DNA from 4 places in the Patulibacter ginsengiterrae genome. Region 2 is predicted to be linked to each of the others. Evidence: riboswitches for the same ligand, from Rfam matches in the RefSeq annotation. Region 2 holds a riboswitch; each other region holds the start of a gene.
The links. Region 2 has a riboswitch for cyclic di-AMP ahead of ACVUH9_RS11435 (transglycosylase family protein). Riboswitches for the same ligand answer to the same signal wherever they lie in the genome.
Positions count from the first base shown of each region.

Region 1: linked by a shared signal. The riboswitch ahead of ACVUH9_RS13070 (septal ring lytic transglycosylase RlpA family protein) and the one ahead of ACVUH9_RS11435 (transglycosylase family protein) in region 2 are both predicted to bind cyclic di-AMP.
Region 3: linked by a shared signal. The riboswitch ahead of ACVUH9_RS07820 (peptidoglycan endopeptidase) and the one ahead of ACVUH9_RS11435 (transglycosylase family protein) in region 2 are both predicted to bind cyclic di-AMP.
Region 4: linked by a shared signal. The riboswitch ahead of ACVUH9_RS15680 (peptidoglycan DD-metalloendopeptidase family protein) and the one ahead of ACVUH9_RS11435 (transglycosylase family protein) in region 2 are both predicted to bind cyclic di-AMP.

Region 1 is NZ_JBWDOG010000008.1:164,709-168,990, reverse strand. It holds gene ACVUH9_RS13080 (sigma-70 family RNA polymerase sigma factor) at 1-297, opposite strand, end outside; gene ACVUH9_RS13075 (hypothetical protein) at 646-1,278, shown strand; cyclic di-AMP (ydaO/yuaA leader) riboswitch at 1,401-1,569, shown strand; gene ACVUH9_RS13070 (septal ring lytic transglycosylase RlpA family protein) at 1,579-2,445, shown strand; gene ACVUH9_RS13065 (fatty acid desaturase) at 2,765-3,670, opposite strand; gene ACVUH9_RS13060 (TetR/AcrR family transcriptional regulator) at 3,744-4,282, opposite strand, start outside.
Region 2 is NZ_JBWDOG010000006.1:244,011-248,292, forward strand. It holds gene ACVUH9_RS11425 (biotin transporter BioY) at 327-926, opposite strand; gene ACVUH9_RS11430 (MarR family winged helix-turn-helix transcriptional regulator) at 1,036-1,542, opposite strand; gene ACVUH9_RS11435 (transglycosylase family protein) at 1,604-2,278, opposite strand; cyclic di-AMP (ydaO/yuaA leader) riboswitch at 2,286-2,446, opposite strand; gene ACVUH9_RS11440 (HAD family hydrolase) at 2,604-3,449, opposite strand; gene ACVUH9_RS11445 (acetyl-CoA C-acyltransferase) at 3,825-4,282, opposite strand, start outside.
Region 3 is NZ_JBWDOG010000003.1:281,327-285,608, reverse strand. It holds gene htpX (zinc metalloprotease HtpX) at 1-322, shown strand, start outside; gene pspAB (PspA-associated protein PspAB) at 456-1,043, shown strand; gene pspAA (PspA-associated protein PspAA) at 1,188-1,478, opposite strand; gene ACVUH9_RS07825 (PspA/IM30 family protein) at 1,475-2,242, opposite strand; gene ACVUH9_RS07820 (peptidoglycan endopeptidase) at 2,430-2,903, opposite strand; cyclic di-AMP (ydaO/yuaA leader) riboswitch at 3,091-3,240, opposite strand; gene ACVUH9_RS07815 (cell wall-binding repeat-containing protein) at 3,374-4,282, shown strand, end outside.
Region 4 is NZ_JBWDOG010000012.1:56,038-60,319, reverse strand. It holds gene ACVUH9_RS15680 (peptidoglycan DD-metalloendopeptidase family protein) at 1-2,107, opposite strand, end outside; cyclic di-AMP (ydaO/yuaA leader) riboswitch at 2,113-2,266, opposite strand; gene ACVUH9_RS15675 (ABC transporter permease) at 2,632-3,828, opposite strand; gene ACVUH9_RS15670 (ABC transporter ATP-binding protein) at 3,825-4,282, opposite strand, start outside.

The DNA of each region.
Region 1 (4,282 bases), on a different contig from region 2:
GAGGCTGTCCGTCGTCATGTCGGGGCGCAGGTCCAGCGGCGTGGCCACGCGCTTCTTGCGGGTCCGCTTGTCCGGCGCGCGCTCGACCTGCGTCGCCGAATGCGCCGGATCGATCTCGTCGACGAGCTCGATCTCGATCTTCTCGAGGTACGTGTTGAGCTCCTCGACGTCCGAGTCGTCGAAGTCCAGTTCGGCGATCGCCTTCTGAACCTCGGCGTGCGTCAGCACACCGAGCGTCTGGCCCCGGTGGACCAGCGTCTTGACCTCTTCGAGTTCCTGGAATTCAACTGCAGACATATATGAGGCGTCCCATCGGCGCTCCGTCGACCTTCGACGGGGCGGAAATGCATAAGAGAAGAGAGGAGCGCGCGTCGGCCGAATCAGTTGTCAGGCGCAAGCGGCCCAGGCTACCGACAGCGTTTCCACAGTCTACCACGCCGTGAGCGCTGCTTCCCGCGTGCGTAGCGCGAGTCGCAGGCCTCGGAGTGATGTCAGGGTTGAGTACACCGCCCGAGCCGAAAAGGTGCACTGCCTGGGCGGAAAATACCGCCGAAACGGGGCTCGTGTGCCCAATCGCACGCCCCAAGTGCACGATCGTGCGCGCCAGGTGCAGATTCCGGCCAAGTGCGCGACGATAGCCCGACGATGGCCGACGCTGATCAGGGCAAGGACCGGACCGACGAGGGCGGCGTCCTCGGCAACCTGCCGTCGACCCGGCCCCAGCGGCGGAGTCGACGGCGCACACCCAACGACGATGCGGCGGCGGGCTCCTCCCGCTCCGGCTCCGGGACCGCGAAGGCCGCAGCCCGGGGCACGACCGCGACCAAGGGCTCCTCGGCGGCCGCGAAGGCCGGCGGCGTCCGGAAGCCGACGGGCAGCGGCGCGTCCGGAACGGGCAAGGCGACGGCAGCGACGAAGGCCGGCGGCAGCGCGACCAAGGCCGGCGCACCCAAGGTCGGGGCCGTGCCGGCCGAGAGCACCCGCAGCTCGGCACCCAAGCGCGGCAGCGCCACCAAGACCGGCGCCCGGGCTGCGACCGGCGCCTCCCCCGCGACGCCGCCGAAGCGCGGCCCTGCGGCCCACGGCACCCGGCGGACCGCCGCCCCGACCGCGATCCCCCCCGTCCCGCCCGCACCGCGCTCCGGCTGGGCGACCCCGGCCCCGCCCGAGTCCGACGACGCCCGCGGCGGGCTCGACGTCGGGGCCATCGTCGGCGGCGCCGTGCGGACCGGCGAGCGGCTCGTACGCGGCGTGCTGCGCCGGATCACCCCGCGCTGAGCCCCACCCGGCCGCCAGGTCGTCGGACCGACCGAACGCTCGGTCCGACCCGTCCGCCCGTCACCACCGACGCCGTCCGGACCGACCCCGGAGGGCCGAGGACGCGCCGGAGTTCTGTGCCATACTTCCGGCCGCCGAGTTCGGGACGACCTGATCGTCTCGAAACGGGGGACCCACTGTGAGCGACCTGAGAAGGCTGCTTGCTGGGGCGAATCGGACCGGTTCAGGTCCGTAGCGCACTCGTTCCGCGCGAGCCCGACAGCTCACCTCGTAGGCGCAGAACGAGACCCATTGGATTCCGTGACCGCACTGAGCTTCGCGCGTCGCACTGCCGTCCTGACCGGCATGCTGACGTTGTTCGCCCTCCCTGCTGCCGCTTCTGCGGCCGAGGCCCCCGAGGGCAGTCCCGCCGTGACCGGCGGCGTCACCCCCGCGACGACGGCCGCGACCGACGCCGCGACCCCCGCTCCGGCCCTCGGCAGCCCCGCCCCCGCCCCGGCGATCGTCACCTCCGCCGAGCTGGGCGGCGCCGGCAGCTGGACCGCCTCCGGCTCGACCGCACTGGGTCGCCCCGTCAAGATCAGCGGCAGCTTCCGCTCCGCGCTCGCCGGCAAGGCGATCCGCGTCGAGCGCCGCAGCCCCGCCGGCAACTGGATGCGGGCGACCACCGGCCGGATCCGCTCCAACGGCCGCTTCGTCACCTACTGGCGGACCAGCTCGACCCGCTACCACGAGCTGCGGGTCGTGCTCGCCACCACCGCCGCGAGCAAGCCGCAGGCCTCCAGCACCCCCCAGGCGAGCACCCGCGTGACCGCCGACCAGGCCGGCACCGTCAACGTCGTCGTGCTCGGCCAGGCCAAGGCCACCTGGTACGGCCCCGGCTTCTACGGCCGCACGACGGCCTGCGGCCTCACCCTCCAGAAGAGCACCGTCGGCGTCGCCCACCGGACCCTGCCCTGCGGCACCCAGGTCGAGGTCCGGATGGGCGGCAAGCGCGCCGTCGTCCCGGTGATCGACCGCGGCCCGTTCGCCAACGGCGCCGCCTTCGACCTGACCAAGAACGTCGCCGACGAGATCGGCCTCGACGGGGTCGGCCAGGTCCAATTCGTCCAGCGCGACGACCTCGACCGGCTCGAGACGCCGGCCAAGGCCCCGGCGATCAACTAGTCGCGTCGGCGCGCTCGTTCCGGGCGCACCACGGGGTCCGCGGGTCGCCGCACCCGCCGCGGTGCCGCGGTGCCACAAGCGACTGATGCGGATATAGGGTCCTATAGGCGGTAAATCCGCATCAGTTCGGGGGCCCCGTCTCGAGGCGCCCCATCTCCGACCGCGCCCCGCCCCCGAGGGAGGCGCCCCGTCTCCGAGGCCCCCATCTCCGACGGCGCCCCCGTCTCGAGGCGCCCCCATCTCCGACGGCGCCCCCGTCTCGAGGCGCCCCCATCTCCGACGGGAGGGACCCATCCCCCAGGCGCCCCGTCTCGTCCGCCTAGTGCTCGTGATCCAGCGCGCGGAGCCGGCGGACCTCGTCGGCGGTCAGCGGACGACCGCGAGGGTCGACCATCGCCGGGTCGTTGGCCAGGTAGGCCGACTCGTTCTTCCGCCAGACCGCGATGTAGCGGTAGAACGGCACGATCGGGTGCAGGTGATGGACCAGGTGGTAGTTCTGGTAGAGCAGCAGCGGCGTCAGCAGCCGCTCCATCCCGATGATGTTGCGGGTCGTCCTGAAGCGGTCGGTCTTCGCCGTGTCGTGGAGCCCGTGGTGCGGGAGCCAGTCGAACGACCAGGCCAGCAGGAACAGCGCGATCCGCGACGGGACGAAGTAGAAGAGCAGCAGCTCGAGCCCGTGGCCGGTGGCGATCAGCGCGCCCAGGATCGCGAGCACGACGACCAGCGAGACCAGCGACTCGAGCTTCTCCGCCCGCGGGCGCGCGCCCAGGCGCGAGCCGTAGAACCGCAGGTACTGGAGGTCGATCGTCGCCCACCGCAGCGGCAGCAGCCAGCTCGGCCCGCCCTGCGTGTAGTGGTCGGGATCGGAGCCGTCGGTGTGGTTGGTGAACCGGTGGTGCTGCATGTGGATGAAGCGGAACACGCCGTGGCTGCCGATGAAGATGAAGAACGGCAGCGAGAGCCGGCCCAGCCAGCGGTTGATCGCCTGGTTCGACGAGGCGGCCGAGTGGCTCGCCTCGTGCGCGACCGTGAAGAAGACGAACGCCGCGATCCCGTTGAGGATCGTCGTCAGCGGCCACGGCCAGGCGTCGGCGACCCCGAGCGCGGTCGACGCCGCGTAGACGATCGCCGCCCCCGCGAAGAGGCCGACCGTCGGCCACGGCACGAGCGGGATCGGCTCCTCTGGACGCGGGATCGTGGTGATCCGGTCGGCGGTCGTGCTCATCGTCGTTCCCCGGTGCTCGTCGTGGACTGGCGGCAGCGACGATCGGCGTCCGCCCGAGACCGGTCGCCCGCGCTCACCGCGGCCCCTCGGCGCTGTTGATCGGGGCCGCGACGCCGAACAGCCGCGACAGGTGCTCCTTCAGCTGCACCCGCTCGACGTCGAGCTCGCCGCGGACGTAGCCGACCAGCAGCTCCATCGCCGCGCCGACCAGGGCCCGGGCCGTCAGCTCGGTGTCCAGCAGCGGCGGCGAGGCCTCGCCGAGGATCTTCCGCCCCGAGTCGCGCAGCAGGTCGCTGAGTCGCTGCAGCAGCTCGCGGCGCTGCTCCTCGAACTCCGCCCCGACCCCGACCGTCTCGACCAGCAGCACCCGGGCCCGCCGGGGATCGTCGACGAGCGCGTCGACGAAGGCCCCGAACGCCTCGCGGGCGACGACCTCGACGCTCCGATCGAGGTCCTGGAGGCCCGGGGTCATCGCCGCGATCGCGTCGTCGACGATCAGCTCGGCGAGCGCCAGCAGCAGCGCCTCGCGGTTGCCGAACGCCTCGTAGAAGTACCGTCGCGTCAGGCCCGCCTGGTCACAGACGTCCTGGACCGTCGATCCCGCATAGCCGG
Region 2 (4,282 bases):
CGCGGTTGACTGACGAGTCAATCGGACGTTGCCGCCCCAAGGATACGACTTCCAACCGACGGTAGCTTCCGTGGCTTCGGCAGGGTGGGTACGGCCAGCTGCGCCGCGCGCTCGAACCCTGCCGGGAAGGCCGTTTCCGGCCTGTGCGCCGGGAGGCGCCAGACCGGCTGCGACGCCTCTCCGAGCACGCGTACCGCGCGATCCTATCCCTCCATCGAGCACTCGCGCACGGTGGTCGATGCAGGTCCGGACAGACCGGCCTACGGGTTCGTCGCCGGAGGGCGACGGCGACCGACGGCCGGCCGAAGCCGACCGTCAGCCGGGTGCTAGTGCTTCTCGTAGCGGCGGACGAGCCGCCAGGCCGACGGCATCGCGAGGCCACCGACGACGGCCTTCGCGAGGCCACCGAGGATGAAGATCGTGAAGCCGTAGTGGATCGTGTTCGACCAATCCATGCCGCTGACCGCCTTCAGGACGATCAGGCCCGGCACGAAGACCAGCAGCTGGGCGACGACGAAGGCCAGGAACGCGTAGGCGATCTTGCGGTCGGCGCCACGCTCGGCCATCCAGCCGATCGCCGCGGTCGCGAGCACGAAGCCGACGATGTAGCCGCCGCTGGCGCCCCAGAGGTGGTGGATGCCCGACGCGCCTTCGGCGTAGACCGGCAGGACGAAGCCGAGCGCAACGTAGAGCAGCATCGACAGCACGCCACGGCGGAAGCCGAGCGTCGCGCCGACGAGGCCGACGGCGAGCGTCTGGCCGGTCATCGGGACTGGCGTCATCGGGATCACGATCTGCGCCATCAGACCGGTGAACAGCGCACCGAACATGACGAGGACCGCGTCGCGGACGCGCGCTCCCGGAAGAACGTCGGCGAGGACAAGACGGGGGGCGGCGGCCGCTCCCGGGGCAGTGACTGTGCTCATCTACAGCTCCTTGACGTGGAGCCGGGGACTATTGCGCACCAGGCCCCCGGAACGCGGTGCTGCCGGCGCGGTCCCCGCCGGCCGGGGGGCCACGACCAGACTCACCGGCTCAGCCGACGAAGTCGCCTTCGGCCCGCCGAACCGCCTCCAGCAGGGCGGTCAGCCGCTCCTGCTCGTCCGGCTCCAGCGCCTCGAACCCGAACCCGAACGCGTTCATCTCGAGGGTGGCCGCCTCGGCGACCTGCCGCCCTCGGTCGGTGATCTCCGCCAGCGTCGCGCGGCGGTCGGAGGCGTGCGGCACGCGCCGGACGAAGCCGTCCTGCTCGAGCTTGTCGACGATGTTGGTGACGCTGGTCCGGTGGACCTGGAGCCGCTCGCCGATCTTGCCGAGCGGGAGCGCGCCGCCGCGGGTGAACGAGAGCAGCATCAGCGCCTCGTAGCGCGGGAAGGTCAGGCCGTGCGGACGCAGCAACGCGTTGAGCTGCGCGAGCAGGATCTGCTGGACGCGCATGATCGACGTGACCGCCGCCATCGGACGCGCGGGCTCCGGTCCCCAACGGTCCGTCCAGTGCCGGCGCGCCTCGGCGATCGGGTCGATGCGCAGGGGGCTCGTCACCGTCCCAAGGCTGTCACACGCTCCGGCCGGGAGCCCGGCCGGAGCGTGTCACGCAGTCGCCTCAGCGGCCGCAGACCGGCCACGGGGCGGTGCCCCGGGCGGCGAGCAACCGGGCGGCGATCCGGTCCTGGGTCGCCTCCGAGGCCGCGGCGGGATCGCCGCTGCCGCCGTTGGCGCGCCAGGTCTGGCGATCGAACTGGTACTTGCCGCGGTACGTCCCGTTCGACGAGATCGCGGTCGGGTCGCCCCCGGACTCGCACCGGGCGATCTTGGCCAGGGTCGGGCTGACCGAGGAGCCGGCGGCCGAGGACGCCTTGCGGGCGACCGAGCGGTCGCTGGCCTGGGCACCGACCTTCAGGCCCATCGCACCGAGCGTCTCCGGCCCGATCACGCCGTCGACGCCGATCCCGGCGGAGCGCTGGAAGCCGCGCAGCGCCTTGCGGGTCTGCGGGCCGACGACGCCGTCGGCCGGCACGCCGAGCTTCGTCTGGACGGCCTGGACCGAGGCGCTGCTCGTCTGGGTCTGGGCCGCACCGCCACCCGAGCCGCCACCGGAGGTCGACTGGGCGGTGGCCACGCCGCCGAAGCCCAGTGCGGCGACGACCATCGTGGTCACGGTGACACGGCGGCGACGGCTCCAGCGACGGGTGCTGGCGGCGGCGGTACGGCGGGCCTGCGACGCCCGCAGGCTGCGACGCCACGCAAGCGTGGCGTCCGGTTCGCGAGAGTGACTCACGGGGTACGTCCTTCGTCTCTAGCGCCTACGGGGTTAGCTGACGGGCTCGCGCTCTGAGACGTGCGCTACACCGGAGATTCCGGCGATTCGCCCCGGATCGCCGTGACGGCGATCAGTGGGTCCCCCGCTCCCCACCGACGTGCGGTGGGAACTCGGCATGGGTTATGGAGACCGGAATCCTAGCGAAGCCGCGGCGAGCGGCGCCGCGCCAGCTCTACCGCGTCTACTTCCCGGCTCGCCGCGAACCGGCGAAGGATGGGCCGTGAACCCACCGGGATCGGCCGACCGTCGGACGCGCCGCGCCGCGCGATCGGCGGCCCCGGGATCAGCCGCGGCGACGTCCGACGCCACCGACCGGCCGGCCCGCGGCGGCGGCCCGACCGAGCCCGCCGAGCGCGGCGACCGCGGCCAGCGCGACGCCGGTCTTGAGGTGCGAGGTCAGCCGCTCCAGGCGGATGACCTCCCAGCCCTCCTGCTTGGCGACGCGGGCGAGCGGCTTGTCCGGGTTGACCGCGACCGGATGCCCGACGGCACGCAGCATCGGCAGGTCGGACTCGCTGTCCGAGTACCCCCACGAGGCCTCGAGGTCGAGGCCGTCGCGCTCGGCCAGCGCCCGGATCGCCTCGACCTTGCCCTCGCGGTAGGTCATCGGCCCCGCCAGCCGGCCGGTGTAGCGGCCGTCACGGGTCTCGAGCGGGGCGCCGACGCCGCCGTCGAAGTAGAGGACGTGGGCGATCATCTCGGCAGTGTCCTGCGCCGAGGCGGTGACGATGTAGATCGGCCGGCCCTCGTCCTGGTGCTCCCAGGCGATCGCCAGCATCTCCGGGTAGAGCCGCGGCAGCAGCCCGGCGAGGACCCGCGGCGACAGCCGCTCGAAGTCGCGGACGCGCTGGCCGGCGATGAACTCGCCGACCCGCTCCCAGACCCGGCGGGTGCTGTCGTCGGTCGAGCCGCGCAGCCGGAACTTGAGGTTCTCCCAGCCGTCGGCGGCCAGCCGTCGGCGCGAGATCAGCCCGTAGGCGGCCGCCGCGCGAGCCCAGTAGAAGCCCGACGAGCCCGCGACCAGGGTCTTGTCGAGGTCGAAGAAGGCCGCGGCCCGCAGGCCGCTCGGCTCGTCCGCGGCCACCGGCTCGGTCGGCGTAGCGGACTCTGGCGTCGGATCGGCGGACACGCGAGGGAGGGTAGCGAGCAACCCTTCACCCGACGTGAACACGCTGCGAACAACGGCTCACCCACGGCTGCGGGGGCCGCGGGCGGCGTCTCAGCTCGAACCAACCGCAGCGGTTGCGTCTGAGGTGGTCGTAGGCCGAGCAGGTCGGGAGACCGGCCCGCCCACCCCGAGAGCTGGACGCCACTCCTGCCGAGCCCCGTGCGTGCCGAGATGCGCCGCGTCCACGGCCGCCGCAGACCAACCGCAGCGGTTGCGTCTGAGGTGGTCGTAGGCCGAGCAGGTCGGCTCGCGTGGGCCCGAGAGCTGGCCGCTAGGCCTGCCGAGGCCCACGCGGGCCGAGATGCGACGGCATACGGCCGCCGCAGACGCGACCGCTTAGACCTTGATCAGGATGGCGTCGCCCTGGCCGGTGCCGGAGCACGCGGTGGCGATGCCGTAGCCGCCGCCGCGACGACGCAGCTCCAGCAGGATCGAACCGATGATCCGGGCGCCGGACGCGCCGAGCGGGTGACCGAGGGCGATCGCCCCGCCGTTGACGTTGACGCGGTCCTCGTCGATCCCGAGGTCCTTGATCGTGTTCAGCGCGACCGACGCGAACGCCTCGTTGATCTCCCAGAGGTCGACGTCGGAGGCCTTCAGGCCGGCCTTCTCGAGCGCGATCGCCGAGGCCTTGCCCGGGGTCGTCAGGAGGTTCGGGAACTCGCCCGCGGCCTGGCCGAACGAGACGATCTCGCCCAGGACCTGCTTGCCGTTCTGCTCCGCCCAGACGTCCGAGGACAGCACCAGTGCGCCGCCGCCGTCGTTGACGCCCGGCGAGTTGCCGGCCGTGTGGC
Region 3 (4,282 bases), on a different contig from region 2:
CTCGGCCGCCGTCTACGCGATCAGCTTCATGCTCCTGCGGGCCCTCTCCCGCTACCGCGAGTACGCGGCCGACCGCGGCGCGGCGGTCGTCACCGGGCGCCCGAGCGCGCTGGCGGCGGCCCTGGTCCGGATCAGCGACGGGATCGCTCGTACCCCCGAGAAGGATCTGCGCGAGGTCGGCGCCGTCCAGGCCTTCTACATCCTGCCGCCGCGGGCCAAGAGCGCGATGAGCCAGCTCTTCGCGACGCACCCGCCGACCGAGAAGCGGATCGCCGCGCTCCAGCAGATCGAAGCGCAGCTCCAGTCCGGCCAGACCTCGTGAGCGAGCTGCACGCGCCTCGCGGCGGGGAGCGCCACCGGTCGATCCGACCCGTGGCGGGCCACTGCGTCGGCTCGACCGTCGCCCCTCCCCATCCGCGATCCACGCACATCTCATCTCACGAAAGGCGGTGTCCATGGGCTTCCTGAACACGCTCTTCGGTCGCACGCAAACCGTCAAGCAGGTCCGTCCGGACCGGCTGTTCGCGCTGACGACCGCGGCGATCGACCTCCAGACGGCCCACGACATCGTCACCACCGGCGAGGCGGCGATCGTCTTCCAGCCACTGGCGACCGGCGACTTCACGCAGATCGCCGACGACGTCGAGCAGCTGCTGCGGAGCACCGGCGAGGAGACCGGCACCACGATCGAGCGCCGCGACGACGCCTACGGCTACCGCTGGATGGTCCTCAAGGACTCCGACGTCGACGATCAGGTGATCGGCGTCAACTCGGTGATGGAGTCGCTCCAGGCCGGCGGCTACGCCGACCGCGTGCTCTGCGCCGTGTTCGCGATGCGCGAGGAGCCGACCTCACGGCTGCTGCACCTGGTCTACCTCGCCAAGCGCGGCACCTGGTACCCGTTCGTCCCGCTTCCGGGTGCGGCCAAGGAGCGCGACCGCGAGCGTGAGCTGCAGCTCCGCGCGGTGCTCTCCCCGATGATGCCGCTCGAGCCCGAGATGGACCGCTGGTACCCGCTCTGGGGCGCTCCGCTCGGCGGCTGAGCCCCCGAAGGACCGCGGGCACGGGTAGACCGGTCCGAGCCGCCGGGTCGGCGGCAACGTGGTCCGCAGGCCCGGGGCCCCCGCTCGACGCGGGGACCCCGGCACGCCACGTACCCGATTCGGGACGCTCAGGCGTCCCGGACCTCAGGCCTCGGTGCGGTCGGGAACCAGTCCCTCGCCCGTGAACTCGCGGCCGGCTTCCTCGAAGCTGAAGTCGTCGGCCGGGATCAGGACGTCGCTGCTGGTCAGCTCGTCGTCGCCGAGTGGCACCCCGCGCTCGCGCACGAAGGCCAGCAGCTGCGCGAACCGCTCGCGGTAGGCCGCCTCGTCCCCCGCGTCGACCGCGGTCACGATCGCGTCGTCGATCTCGTTCAGCGCGGGGTGTTCGGCGTCGTCGAGCCGATACTGCTTGTCGTTGAAGATCCGGACGATCACGCGCCCGGCTCCTGGGCCTTCTCCGGCGACCCCTGATCGATCTGCGCGGCCGGCGTGCCGCCGCTGAGCTCGGCCTTCATCCGCTCCAGCTCGGAGTCGACCTGCGAGCCGCTGGTCAGCGCCTCGAGCTGGCGGTCGATGTCGTCCTTGCCGCTCCCGAGCTCACCGATGTCGCCGAGCGTGCCGGCTGCCTCGAGTTCCGCGACCGCGTCCGCACGGGCGCGCATGTTCTCGGTCTTGTCGGTGGCGCGCTGCATCGCCATGCCGACCTCGGCCATCGACTCGCCGACGCCGCTGGCGGCCTCGGAGATCCGGACCTGGGCCTCAGCGGCGCTGTACTGCGCCTTGATGACCTCCTTCTTGGTCCGGAACTGCTCGATCTTCACCCGCAGCTTCTGCTCGTTGGCGATCAGCGTCTCCTGCTGATTCTCCAACTCGGCGATCTGGGCGTCCTGGCCCTGGAGCTCGTTCTGGATCAGCGTCTTGCGCTCGAGCGCCGTGCGGGCCAGCTCTTCGTTGCCGGCGGCGAGCGCCTGGCGGGCCTGGGTGTCGAGCTTGACGACGGCCTGCTGCTGCTTGTCGGACTGCAGCTGCAGGCGCTTCTTCGCGGTAACGATGTCCGCGATGCCCTTCTTGACGTTCTGCAGGTTCTCCAGCTGCTTCTGGTAGCTGTAGTCGAGCGTCTCGCCCGGGTCTTCAGCCTTGTCCAGAACGCGGGACAACTTGGCCTTGATGGTGTTGGACATGCGGCCGCCGAGACCCATGTGGTCCTCCTTGTGGCGTGTGCGGGGAACTGCCCGCACAGCCTACCGATCCAGGCTCAAGCAACCGTCAACGACGAAGGGCACCGCGATGCGGTGCCCTCTCGTCCTCCCCGACCGAGCGAATCGGCCGGAAACCCCGTCCCCGACCCGCGAACGGGTCGAGCCGGAGTTGGTCCCTACAGGCGGGTTAGAGCCCGGCCGGGTGCACGACGTCGAACGACGCCGCGTCCTTGCGGTTGTTCGGGCGCCACTGCGGGCCCTTGAGGCGGCTCGTGTCGGCGGCGGCCGACGTGTCGAGGCGGAGACCGGCGATCACGGCGTAGGCGTGACCCTGGTTGCCGTAGACCGAGATCCACTGGCCGACGCCGGACTCGGCGGCAGCCCACTCGCCGTCGAACTCGTACGAGGAGAGCGGCGTCTTGAGGAGGTTGGCCCCGATCAGCGCGTAGCTGATGGTGCCGGAGCAGTCGTAGCCGGAGTCCTCGACCCGGGCGTGTCCGCCGCCCCACTTGTACGGCTTGCCGACGATCTTGTTCGCAGCGATCACGGCCGTCTGAACGGCGGCCGGGGCCTGCAGCGGGACCCGAGCGAAGTAGGCGGTGCGCCCGTCGACGGTCTTGCCCTTGTACCGCTTGGCGCGGACGCCGGCGGTGGTCTGCATGCCGGCGGGGATCGCGACGGCGCCAGCGGCGGCGGGAGCCGCAGCGGCGGGGTCAGCGGGGGCCGTAGCGGCCGGCTCGACCGGCGTCAGACCACCGGTCCGAGGGGTTGCTGCAGACGCGGTGCCGGCGATTCCGACGGCAAGCACCGCGGACAAGGCCATAGCTCGAGTAGTGAAGCGCACGTAACTGTTCTCTTTCGTCGGCCTACGGGGTTAGCTGACGGGCTAGCGCAGAAAGAGCCAGCGCTTCCACCGGAAGACCGGTGAATTAGCCCCAAGGAACATGTGGTTCCCCCGCTCACCGGGAACGACCCCGGCGATTCGGCTTGCGGCACAGTATCAGGGCCAGCGCAATGTGTCACCCAGCCCTGCACCTGATCCTGCAACGTGCGGGAATCGGCGCACCGCGGAGAGCAGCACGCGAGCGGGAGGGGCGCGGGCCGCGGGCCGTGCGGGTAGCGTTCAGCCCGATGCGCACGGAACGGGTCTGTCCTCGCCGCGCCCCGGTCCTGCTGGCTGCGCTGGTGACCGGGGCCGTTGCCCTCACCGGTTGCGGCGGCGACGGCGACAAGCCACCGTCGCCGTTCGTCGCGCCCAAGGGCGAGTCGAAGGCCGCTGCCAACCTCGGCTTTCCGGTCGTCGCCACGCGCAACACCACCCGCACCGCGACCAACGACCCGGACGACGCTGCGGCCGGGATCGCGCGCGCCATCTACTCGGGCGGCGCGGCCGAGACCCAGGCCCGCGTGGTCACGCTGGTCGACCGCAACGACTGGCGGACGGCGCTCGCGGCGACCTCGCTGATGGCGACGCCGATCGGCGCCCCGATCCTGTTCAGCGACGGCAACGAGCTGCCCGCGGCCACGACCGAGGCGCTGACCGCGCTCCGCCCCGTCGGCAGCGACGTCGCCGGGGGCGCCCAGGCGATCCGGATCGGCAACGTCGGCCGTCCCTCCGGCCTCCGCACCTCCGACGTCGGCGGCGCCGACTCCTACGAGCTCGCGCTGGCGATCGACCGCTTCGGTGCCGCCGCCCGCAGCCGCTCGAGCAACCGGGTGGTCGTCGTCAGCGGCGACCAGCCGGCGTTCGCGGTCCCCGCCGCCTCGTGGCTGGCCAAGACCGGCGACCCGGTCGCCTTCGTCACCAAGGACGCGATCCCGCCGGCGACCGCCCGCCAGCTGCGGACCCACCCCGGCGCCAAGCTCTACGTGCTCGGCCCCGACAGCGCGATCTCCCCCGCGGTCGCCAAGCAGCTGCGCCGCTACGGGACCGTCCGCCGGATCGGCGACCCCGACCCGGTCAAGAACGCGATCGCCTTCGCCCGCTTCAGCGACGGCGCGTTCGGCTGGAACGTCAACGAGCCCGGCCACGGCTTCACC
Region 4 (4,282 bases), on a different contig from region 2:
TGCTCGTGTCCGCCGCCGGGGCCTCCTCCGCGGCAGGCTCGGCGCTCGCCTCGGGGGTGGGCTCGGGGGTCGGCTCCGGATCCGGTGCCGGGGCCTCGGCGACCGGGGCCTCCTCCGCGACGGGCTCGGGGGTGGGCTCGGGATCCGGTGCCGGAGCCTCGGCGACCGGGGCCTCCTCCGCGGCGGGCTCGGCGCTCGCCTCCGGGGTCGGCTCCGGATCCGGTGCGGGAGCCTCGGCGACCGGCTCCGGATCGGGGCTGGCCGTCTCGCTCGCCGGGGCCTGCTCGGCCTCCGTCGACGGCTCGCTGCTCGCGGCCTCGGCGGTCGCCTCAGTCGCGGAGGTCTCCTCCGTGGCCGGGGCCTCGCTGACCGGAGCCTGCTCGGTCGTCGTGGCCTCGGGCGCGGCGGTCTCGGCCGTCGATGCGGATTCGCCGGCCGACGTCTCAGGCGTGGCCGCCGCGGTCGACTCGACCGGTGCGCTGGTCGTCGCCGGGGCCTGCTCGGGTGCGGCCGACTGCTCCGCAACCGGGGTCGGGGCCTGCTCCGGAGCCGGCTCGACCGGGACCGCAGCCGGGGTCGCAACTGCTTCGGGCGCCGCCGCGACGGCGGCGCCGGCCTGGGCCGACGCCGTCCCGACGCTGGCCCCGCTGGTCGACAGGCTGCTGCTGCGGGACGTGGCCTTGGCCTTCGTCGTCGCCTTCGTCGTCTTCGTGACCTTCTTCGCCGTCGTGGCCAGCGACCGGGTCGAGGCGCTCGCCTTGCCCGCACCGCTGTAGTAGGGCGCCGGGTTGATCGCCTTGCCGTTGCGGCGGACCTCGAAGTGGAGGTGCGGACCGGACGTCCGACCGGTCATCCCGACGTAGCCGACGACGTCGCCGGCCTTGACCTTGGCGCCCTTCTGGACCGCGTTGCGCGACATGTGGGCGTAACACGTCTGGAGACCGTTGGCGTGATCGACGCAGACCAGGTTGCCGTAGCCACTCTGGCTGCCCGAGAACGCGACGGTCCCGGCCGCGTACGACTTGATCGCCGTCCCGATCGGCGCAGCGATGTCCATCCCCGCGTGGATCCGGCCGCCGCGCGGACCGTACGGCGAGCTCATCGTCCCGCTGATCGGCTTGGCCGTGCCCGAATCCGACGTGCCCGTGTCGGGCTCCGGGGTCGGGGTCAGCGCCGGGGCCGGCGCCGAAGCGCCGCCGGCCGAGGACGAGCCGGAGGAGGAGGACGAGCCGGAGGAGGACGAGCCGGAGGAGCTGCCCGCGGCCGCCGACGCGTCGCCGGCCGCACCGTCGCCGGTCGCGCTGCCGTTGTCGCTCGTGGCGGAGCCCGGGTCGGTCGTGGCGTCGCCGCCCTCGTCCGCCCCCGTGGACACCTGGGTGGTGCGCGCGGAGGTCGTCTCGGCGCCGCCCTGTCCGCTCCCGGCTGCCGCGGTCCGGTCGCTGGCGGCCTTCGCCCCGACCAGCACCAGGTCCTGGCTGCCGTCGGTGCGGGTCTTGGCCGAGACCACCTTCAGCTTCGGCACGCTGCCGTTGCCGGAGAGCGAGACCCCGCGGGTCGTCGCGCCCTGGGTCGCGAGCAGCGCGGTCCAGGTCTCCGGACCGACGACCCCGTCGACGACCAGCTGACGCTGGCGCTGGAAGCGCTCGACGGCGCTCTGGGTCCGGCCGCCGTAGGTGCCGTCGACGGTGATCCCGAGCCGGCCCTGGACGTTGCGGACGTCCTCGCCGGTCGCCCCGGCGGCCAGCATCGCGTGCGAGCGCGCGTCGTCGCTGACGGCGGCGAAGCTCGCGGTCACGCCGGCGCCGGTGGACCCGTCGTCGGTCGTCGTCGCGGTGTCGCCGCTGCTCGCGGCAGAGGCGCTGCTAGCGATCGGCGCGGCGCTACCGCCGACCATCGCCACGCTCATCGCCATCGCCATCTTGCGACGGCGACGGTCGCGGGCGCGCTGGACGGGGACGCTGATCCGACGCTCGCTCGCCCAGGCGGTCGAGCGCTGCCAGATCGACGGATCGGCCAGGTCCCGACCACTGACGCCAGTGGTGTACGGGAAAGATCGCACGAGCGGCGACGCGTCGCCGACCCCGTGATCACGGTGCTGTCCGGACATACCGGCTACCTCCTGTTGGAGGCCTACGAGGTGAGCTGACGGGCTCGCGCTTCAGGAGTTGCGCTACGCCGGTACCGGCGATTCGCCCCGGCGACCTTCCGGCCGCAAGTGGTTCCCCCGCCCCCGCGCATCTGACGCAGGGCTCGGCCTTGTACTCCGCAGAACACCGTAGCGAACGCCCACCGTCGGCGGCGCCGGTGGGTTATGTCGCCCTGCCCGGGGCGCGCGAGGAGGGGTGCAGGGAGGGGTCGGGCGGAGGCCCGTGACGAGGCGGAGGTCGGACCGAGCGGAGGTCGGACGGAGGCGCAGGGCGACCGGCGCCGCTCCGCGATGTGTTCGCCACCGTGGAGGTGGACAACACATCGCGCTCCCAGCGCCACCCCCGCCGGCCTCCGCCGCGCGCCCGACCGGCGGACCTCGGCCACCCCCGCGCGCCCGCCGGCCACCCGGCCCACCTCGCCCCCGCCTCCGCCGGCCACCCCGCCCGGCCCCGGCCCCGGCCCCCACCCACCGACCTCCCCCACCTACGCGCTCCGCAGCGCCTCGGTCGGCGGCAGGCGTGCCGCCCGCAGCGCCGGATAGGCCCCGGCGATCGCGCCGATCGCGACCGACGCCCCGACCCCGGCCGCCAGCGCGTCGACCGGGATCACGATCCCCCAGCCGCGACTGACCGCGAAGGCGACCGTTCCCGCCGCCCCCAGTGCGCTCCCGGCGAGGCCGCCGAGCAGCGACAGCAGCAGTGACTCGCAGACGAACTGGACGGCGATATGGCGACGGGTCGCCCCGATCGCTCGTCGCAGGCCGATCTCGCCCCGGCGCTCGAGCACCGAGATCACCATCACGTTGGCGATCCCGACCCCGCCGACGAGCAGCGCGACCGCCCCGAGCCCGAGGAACAGCCCCGTGAACGCGCTCTTGGCCTCGGCCCGGGCCGCGATCGCGTCGGACGGCCGACTGATCTGGACCTCGTCCGGTGCCTGCGGCTTGACCGACGGCGCCAGCAGCTCCCGAACCTGCGCGACGTCGTCGGCGACGGTCCGGACGTAGACCGTCGTCGGCGATCGCACCACGCGCGTGAAGGTCCGCGCGAACGGATAGCCGATCAGCGCGGTCGCGTCGAGGGCGGGATCGAGCAGGACCGGTCGCATGATCCCGACGACCGTCAGCCAGCGGTCGGCGGCGTAGACCTGGGCGCCGGGCGCCGTCACCCCCAGCCGACGCGCGGCGGTCACGCCGAGCACCACCGACGGCGTGCGCGCGCTGGCCGGGTCGAGGAACCGACCCGCCGCCAGGTCGACGCCGAGCGTCCGGGCCAGGTTCGGATCCGCCGCCGCGACCGCGAGCCCACCGGTGTCGGTGCTCGGGACGTAGGGCGAGCTGCGGACGACCGCGTCGTCGATCAGGGCGACGGCCGACGCGCCGGTCACGCTCTCGATCCCGGCCGCACCGGCCCGCGCGGTCGACGGCAGCCGCGCCTCGCTCCCGAACATGTCCTGCCCCGGCTGCACCGTGAGCAGGTTGGTGCCGATCCGGTCCAGCCGCGCGAGCAGGTTCGCCTGGCTCGACGCGCTGAGGCCGAGGATCGTCACGATCGCCGCGATCCCGATCGCGATCCCGAGCCCCGCCAACGCGGTCCGCAGCCGCCGGCTGCGCAGGCCCTCGGTACCGACGCGGAGGACGTCGAGCGGCCGCAGCCGCGAGCCCTCGGTGACGACGCTCATCGCCGCTCGTCCCCGACGATCCGGCCGTCGCGGATCTCGACCTGCCGCGGCATCGCCCCGGCCAGCTCGCGATCGTGGGTGATCACGACCACGGTCGTCCCGCGCTCGTGCAGCTCGCGCAGGAGCGCCACGATCCGCTCGCCGGAGCGGGTGTCGAGGTTGCCGGTCGGCTCGTCGGCGAAGACGATGCTCGGCCGCGCGAGCAGCGCGCGGGCGATCGCCACCCGTTGGCGCTCACCGCCGGAGAGCTCGTTGGCCCGGTGGCTGGTCCGGTGCCCGAGGCCGACGTCAGCCAGGGCCGCGGCGGCTCGCCGTCGCCGCTCGCGGCGCACGACCCCGGCGTAGAGCAGTCCCTGGGCGACGTTGTCGGTCGCGCTGATCCCGGGCAGCAGGTGGAACTGCTGGAACACGAAGCCGATCTCTCGCGCGCGGAGACCGGCCAGCTGGCGGTCGC